Thiocapsa rosea: one gene and its partner. The main gene of each other region encodes a partner of the protein of the gene in region 2 in a complex. Links are inferred from orthologs where the notes say so. Each region holds a gene or a part of one and is shown on either strand. Other genes may lie near its edges.

Region 1 (3,166 bases), 430 kb from region 2 along the record:
TGATACTCGGCGCGCACGGCCGGACCGGGTGCGACGTAGACCCGCCCGCGATAACCGTCCACCACCAGCTCGCGTCCCTCCACACGCCCGACCGGCAGGTCGGCGACGGCCATCGCCGCCGGCACACCCATCCCGCGGGCCAGGATGCCGACATGCGAGGAGCCCGAGCCGGTGGTCGAGACGATCCCGGCGAGCATCTCGCGCGGGACGTCGGCGATCTGCATCGCGCTGATCTCGTCGCCGACCAGGATGGTGTTGGGGACGTACTGAATCGGCGCCGCGGCCAACTTCTGCAGATGGGTCAGGATGCAGCGACCGAGATCACGCACGTCCGAGGCGCGTTCGCGCAGATAGGCATCGTCCATGTCGTCGAACACCTTGGCGTGCTCGGCGATCGTCTCGCGCAGCGCCCCGGGCGCCCAATTGCCCGCGCGGATGCGCGAGAGTGTCCCGTCGATCAGGGTGTCGCTCTCGAGCATCAGACGCCAGGCGTCGAATAGGGCCATGTCTTCGGCACTGAGATGCGCCTGGGTCCGAGCCGCGAAGCGATCCAGGTCCTCGGCCACATGCTCCACGGCACCGAGAAAATCCTTGGCCTCGTTGTCCGCATTCTCCGCGCGCCGATCCGGAACGGCGTTGAGATCGGCCGGTGGATAAACCACCACGGCGGTCCCGATGCCGATGCCGGGCGAGGCGGGCAAGCCGGGCAGAAAGCGCTGCGGGATCCCGTCATCCTGCAGACGCGCCAGCTCGCCGTTGGTGCGTGCGAAGGTGATGGCGCCGGCGAGCTGGGACGCCAGAGTGACGACGAAGGTCACCTCGTCGTCGCCGAAATGGCGCTTTTCGCGTTGTCGCAGGACCAGCACGCCCAAGACCTTGCGATTCTGGATGATCGGCGCACCGAGGAATCCGTGATAGTGCTCTTCGCCGGTATCCGTGATGCGCTGGTAGCGCGGATGGCTGACCGCGTCGTCGAGGTTGATCGGCTCGGCGCGCTCGCTGACCAAACCGATCAGCCCCCGCCCAAGCTCCAACCGCACCCGACCGACCGCCCTGGCGCGCAGCCCGTCGGTGGCATGCAGGACATGCCGACGGTTGTCGAAGTCGTTGAGATAGACCGAGCAGACGTCGGCCCCGACGGCGTGTTTGACCCGCTGAACGATGATGGTGAGCGCGCGCTCGAGGTCGGGTGCGTTGTTGACCTCCTGCACGATGCGGCGCAGCGATTCGAGCATCGGCAAGCGCTGGCCCGGAGCCGCCGAGGATCCGACGACCGACGCGCCGCTTTCGAGCCCCACCGACCCTCGCTCGAGGTGATCCGCGGCGAGACCTGTCATCGTCCGCGCTGGTGCATCAAGCCGACCACCCGGGACTGGTTGTCCTCGCGGGCGGGCGGACCCTCGGGGTAGAGGCTCGGGGCGAGCTCTTCGAGCGCCTGCATGTAGACACGCCGCTTGAAGTAGACCACTTCATGCAGCGGCTGCCAGTAGCGGACCCAGCGCCAGGCATCGAACTCGGGCTTGTCGGTCTTGTCCAGACAGAAGGCGTCCTCGCCGCAATCCACACGCAACATGAACCAGACCTGCTTCTGACCGATGCAGGTTGGACCGCAATGCCGACGAATATAGCGCTTGGGGAGATGATATCTGAGCCAACCGCGGGTGCATCCGAGAATGGTGACCTGCCTGGACTGAAGTCCGACCTCCTCCTCGAGCTCGCGATACATGGCCTGCTCGGGCGTCTCGTCGGAATGGATCCCGCCCTGCGGAAACTGCCAGGCATTCTGTCCGACGCGACGACCCCAAAATAGTCGCCGGTCCCGATTGCTCAGGATAATGCCGACGTTGGGTCTGAAACCGTCGTGATCGATCAAGGAACCGAGTCCGTGAGGCCATGATGCCTCATTCTTCCACATCCGGCGCATGACCGGCAAGCAGACACCTAATATAAGCGATTGCCATTCAATGGCTTTCGCATGCCCTCTGAAACCGCCTCGCGCCCCATGACGGGCCATCGGGCGAAGTCGCCCGCCCCGGCTTGAAACCCCGGCATGATTCCGCGACCATCCTGTGAAGCGAGACAACACACCGGCGCACGAGCAGGACGCCGATGCACCTCGCACCGCACGACATCAACCGAAGAAGGATGAAGGACATGGCGCTGGCGATCTTCGATCTGGACAACACCCTCTTGGCAGGCGACTCCGATTATCTCTGGGGTCGCTTCCTCGCCGCCGAGGGGATCGTCGATGCAGATCACTACGAGCGCGAAAACGAGCGCTTCTATCGCGAGTACAAGGACGGGACCCTGGATATCGCGGAGTTCCTACGGTTCTCCCTGCGCCCGCTGCGCGATCACCCGCGCACGCATCTCGAGGCGCTGCGCGAGCGCTTTGTCGCCGAGCTGATCGCGCCCATCATGCTCCCGGCCGCCAAAGACCTCGTCGAGTCGCACCGCGAGGCCGGAGACACCCTCATGATCATCACGGCGACCAATGCCTTCGTCACGGCCCCGATCGCGCAGCGCTTCGGAATTGCGCATCTGATCGCGACGCTGCCGGCGGAGGAGAACGGGCGTTTCACCGGCGAGCCTGCCGGCCAACCGGCGTTCCGGGAGGGCAAGGTCGAGCGTCTGCAGACCTGGCTGGGCGAGCATCGGGAGACCCTCGGCGGGAGCAGCTTCTACAGCGACTCGCACAACGACCTCCCCCTCCTTGAACGCGTCGATCGGCCGGTCGCGGTCGACCCCGATCCGCAACTGCGCGCAACGGCCCTGTCGCGCGGGTGGCCCGTCATCTCGTTGAGGCCCTGAACCCCGGGGAGCAACGTCGCTTGCTCGCATCCCGGCTCGCATCCCGGCTCGCATCTCGGCGCCCCTCACGTCGACGTTCACAGCGGCGTCACGCAGCCCACATACGCCCGCAACACTCCGAATCTATGATGGCCCTCCACGCAATGGTTCTTTTTCCGAGGGCATGCAATGGTTGCGACTGCGTCTGCGTTGACCGCCAAGCGCGGGGAACGCCTGTTTGTCGAGCTCGCCGCGTCCGAGCCGGAGATCCGCGAGGCACAAGCCCTCAGGTATCGGGTGTTCGGCGAGGAGTTGGGCGCAAAGCTGAAGACGGGCCCGAACGGACTGGACGTGGACGATTTCGATGCCTACTGCC
Region 2 (3,156 bases):
ATCGCGCATCTCGACATCGGCGGCGGACTCGGCATCCGCTACACCGAAGAACATCCCCCGGAGCCCGCCGCCTATGCCGCGGCCATGAGCTACCTGCTCGGCGATCGCCCCTACGAGATCATCCTGGAGCCCGGCCGCGCCATCGCCGGCAACGCCGGCGTGTTGCTGACCCGCGTGGAATATCTCAAACACAACGGCCAGCGTCGCTTCGCGATCCTGGACGCGGCGATGAACGACCTGGTGCGCCCCGCGCTCTATCAGGCCGTTCAGGACATCGTGCCGGTGATGCACAACATTGACGCCGAGCCGGCCCGCTATGATCTGGTCGGCCCGGTCTGCGAGACCGGAGACTTCCTCGGCAAGGGACGCCAGCTCGCCTTGCGCGAGGGCGACCTGCTCGCCGTGCGCGGCTCGGGCGCCTACGGCTTCACCATGAGCTCCAATTACAACAGCCGCCCGCGCGTGCCCGAGGTCATGGTCGACGGCGATCGCGTGCATCTGGTGCGCGAGCGCGAGACCATCGCGAGTCTCTTCGCCGGGGAGTCCGTTCTGCCGTCATGAAACGCCGTCCCGAACCCGAGTTGATGGACAGCGACGAGCAAGCGCTCGCCTATGCCCAAGCGGATTTCAACGAATCCAACACGCTTTTCATCGAGCTGCTGCGTCGGCTCGACCCGGGTCCACTCGATGGCGCACGCGCACTCGACATCGGCTGCGGGCCGGCGGACATCAGCATCCGCTTCCTGCGGGCCTGGCCCAAGGCAACCTGCGATGCGCTCGACGGCTCGCAACCCATGCTGGATCTCGCCCAAACCGCGCTCGATGCGTTGCCGGGTGTGGCCAAGCGGTGTCGACTGATCCGCGATCAAATCCCCTCCGCGGCCCTGGATCGCGGCGGCTATGACCTGATCATCTCCAACAGCCTGCTGCACCATCTGCACGACCCTCAGGTCTTGTGGCGGACCCTGATCGAGACCGGCAAGCCCGGTGCGCTGGTGCTGATCATGGATCTGATGCGCCCCGCCTCGGCCGGTTGGGTCGAGGCGCTGGTATCGACCTATGCCGACGGCGAGCCGAAGGTCTTGCGCGATGACTTCCGCAACTCGCTCTTCGCCGCCTTCGAGCCGGCGGAGGTCGCCGAACAGCTGACCGTCGCGGGGCTCGACGGGCTCAAGGTCGGCGTCGTCAGCGACCGCCATCTGGCTGTCTCGGGACGCCTGCCCGAGTGAGTGAACGGATGCGACTCGCCTTCAGCAAGATGCAGGGCCTGGGCAACGACTTCGTCGTCCTGGATGCCACCGCGCACCCCATCGCGATCGACCCCGCACTCGCCCGCCGTCTTGCCGACCGGCGTTTCGGGATCGGCTGCGATCAGATTCTGCTCGTGGAGCCGCCGCGCCTGCCCGACACGGAGTTCTACTACCGCATCTTCAACGCCGACGGCTCCGAGGTGGAGCAGTGCGGCAACGGTGCGCGCTGTTTTGCCCGCTTCGTGCGCGACCGGGGCCTGACCGATCACGACGAGATCCCGGTCGGAACGGCCGCCGGTCCGATTCGACTCTATCTGGAGGACGCCGATCAGGTCCGTGTCGACATGGGCGCGCCCGAGTTCCGGCCCGAGCGGATTCCCTTTCTGGCGGATCGGCAAGCGCTCACCTATGACCTGGCTGTCGCGGGCGAGTCGCTGGTCATCGGCGCGGTCTCGATGGGAAACCCGCACGCCGTCATCCTGGTCGAGGACCTGGACACGGCTCCGCTCGCGCGCATCGGCCCCTTGGTTGAAGCCCACCCGCGCTTCCCGCAACGGGTCAATGTCGGTTTCATGCAGATCCTCGCCCGCGATCATCTGCGCCTGCGCGTCTACGAGCGCGGCGCCGGCGAGACCTTGGCCTGCGGCACCGGTGCCTGCGCGGCCATGGTCCACGCCCGCCGATGCGATCTGGTGGACTCGCGGGTTCGGGTCAGCCTGCCCGGCGGAGATCTTCTGATCGCGTGGAACGCACCCGGCGAACCCGTGTGGATGACCGGACCGGCCGTGCAGGTCTTTGAAGGCGAGATCGCGCTATGAGAAGCCTCGGCGGGTCCGACCGCGTGCACGACATCCAACAGACCGCAGCAGGTCGGGCCGAGATCGCGAGGCCCGACATCACCCCCGCAGGGAGGTATTGCGCATGACTCCCCTCGAACCCGCGCCCGTCGCGACCGATGACCCGGAGATCGAATCCAGGGTCATCGACTATCTCCTGAGCGATCCGACCTTCTTCGCCCGCAACCCGAAGCTCCTGGCGGCGCTCGAGGTCCCGCACGACTCGGGGGCCGCCGTGTCTCTGATCGAGCAGCAGGTGCGCCTCTTGCGCAAGCAGCTGGAAGCCGAGCGCCACCGCCTCACGCATCTCATCTCGCGTGCCCGCGAGTACGAGGCGCTCTCCGGCAGGCTCCACCATCTGGTCCTGAAGCTCATTGCCGCGCAGGATTCGCAGCAGATCTGCGCCCTGCTCAAGGATGCGCTCCTGACCGAGTTCTCGGCCGAAGCGATGACGCTCAAGCTCTTCCAGACCGAGGACGAGGGCGGCCCTCGACCGGACGCACTGACGCTGGCGTTCCGCGACTTCGTCGATCGCCACCATGCCTTGTGCGGCCCGCTCAACAGCGAGAAGGCGCAGATCCTCTTCGGCCAGGCGGGGGCCGAGATCCGATCCGCCGCGCTGGTGCCGGTCCGTGCGGACGGCCATGCCGGCGTGCTGGCGATCGGCAGCCACGACGGGGAGCGCTTTCGCCCGGACATGGGCACCGAGCTGCTCGACCGGCTCGGCGAGATCCTCGGACAGAAGCTGCGCGTCGTGCCGCTGGGACATTGCGACGAGACGAGCTAAATCGCGTCCGGAGCGATATGCATGGTTTTTGGATTGGATCTGCCTCGGCCAGATCCTTAAGCGTCGGAGTTGACGCGATTTAGGACAATGAAATAAATAGAATTTTTGACAGATCGCCCGCCGAAGCTCGGGGCTGCACTCACTACTCACTACTCACTACTCACTACTCACTACTCACTGCTATGACATGAGTACATCGGGCGACCTGATCGAATCCTTCCTCGGCCATCTCGCCCATGAGCGACGGCTGTCGGAGCAAACCCTAATCGCCTACCGCCGCGAT

The links.
Region 1: the proteins of dapF (region 2) and BDD21_RS04065 are in contact, whole or in part, in a solved structure (PDB 5YGU), measured with the Escherichia coli proteins. The link is inferred for Thiocapsa rosea from one-to-one orthologs.

What each region holds. Positions count from the first base shown.
Region 1 is NZ_RBXL01000001.1:904,824-907,989, forward strand. What follows is about bases 104-2,951. They hold BDD21_RS04065 (RNA pyrophosphohydrolase), read right to left. Parts: upstream 1,874-2,951; coding sequence 1,334-1,873; downstream 104-1,333. Other genes in these bases: ptsP (phosphoenolpyruvate--protein phosphotransferase), read right to left, coding at 104-1,235; BDD21_RS04070 (histidinol-phosphatase), read left to right, coding at 2,155-2,811. In the rest of the region: more of ptsP, read right to left, coding at 1-103; BDD21_RS04075 (GNAT family N-acetyltransferase), read left to right, coding at 2,980-3,166. UniProt on the Escherichia coli protein: Master regulator of 5'-end-dependent mRNA decay.
Region 2 is NZ_RBXL01000001.1:1,335,583-1,338,738, forward strand. Bases 315-3,152 are described here. They hold dapF (diaminopimelate epimerase), read left to right. Parts: upstream 315-1,237; coding sequence 1,238-2,068; downstream 2,069-3,152. Other genes in these bases: lysA (diaminopimelate decarboxylase), read left to right, coding at 315-561; BDD21_RS06170 (class I SAM-dependent methyltransferase), read left to right, coding at 558-1,229; BDD21_RS06180 (DUF484 family protein), read left to right, coding at 2,172-2,873; xerC (tyrosine recombinase XerC), read left to right, coding at 3,061-3,152. Also shown: more of lysA, read left to right, coding at 1-314; more of xerC, read left to right, coding at 3,153-3,156. UniProt on the Escherichia coli protein: Involved in the succinylase branch of the L-lysine biosynthesis and in the biosynthesis of the pentapeptide incorporated in the peptidoglycan moiety. Catalyzes the stereoinversion of LL-2,6-diaminopimelate (L,L-DAP) to meso-diaminopimelate (meso-DAP).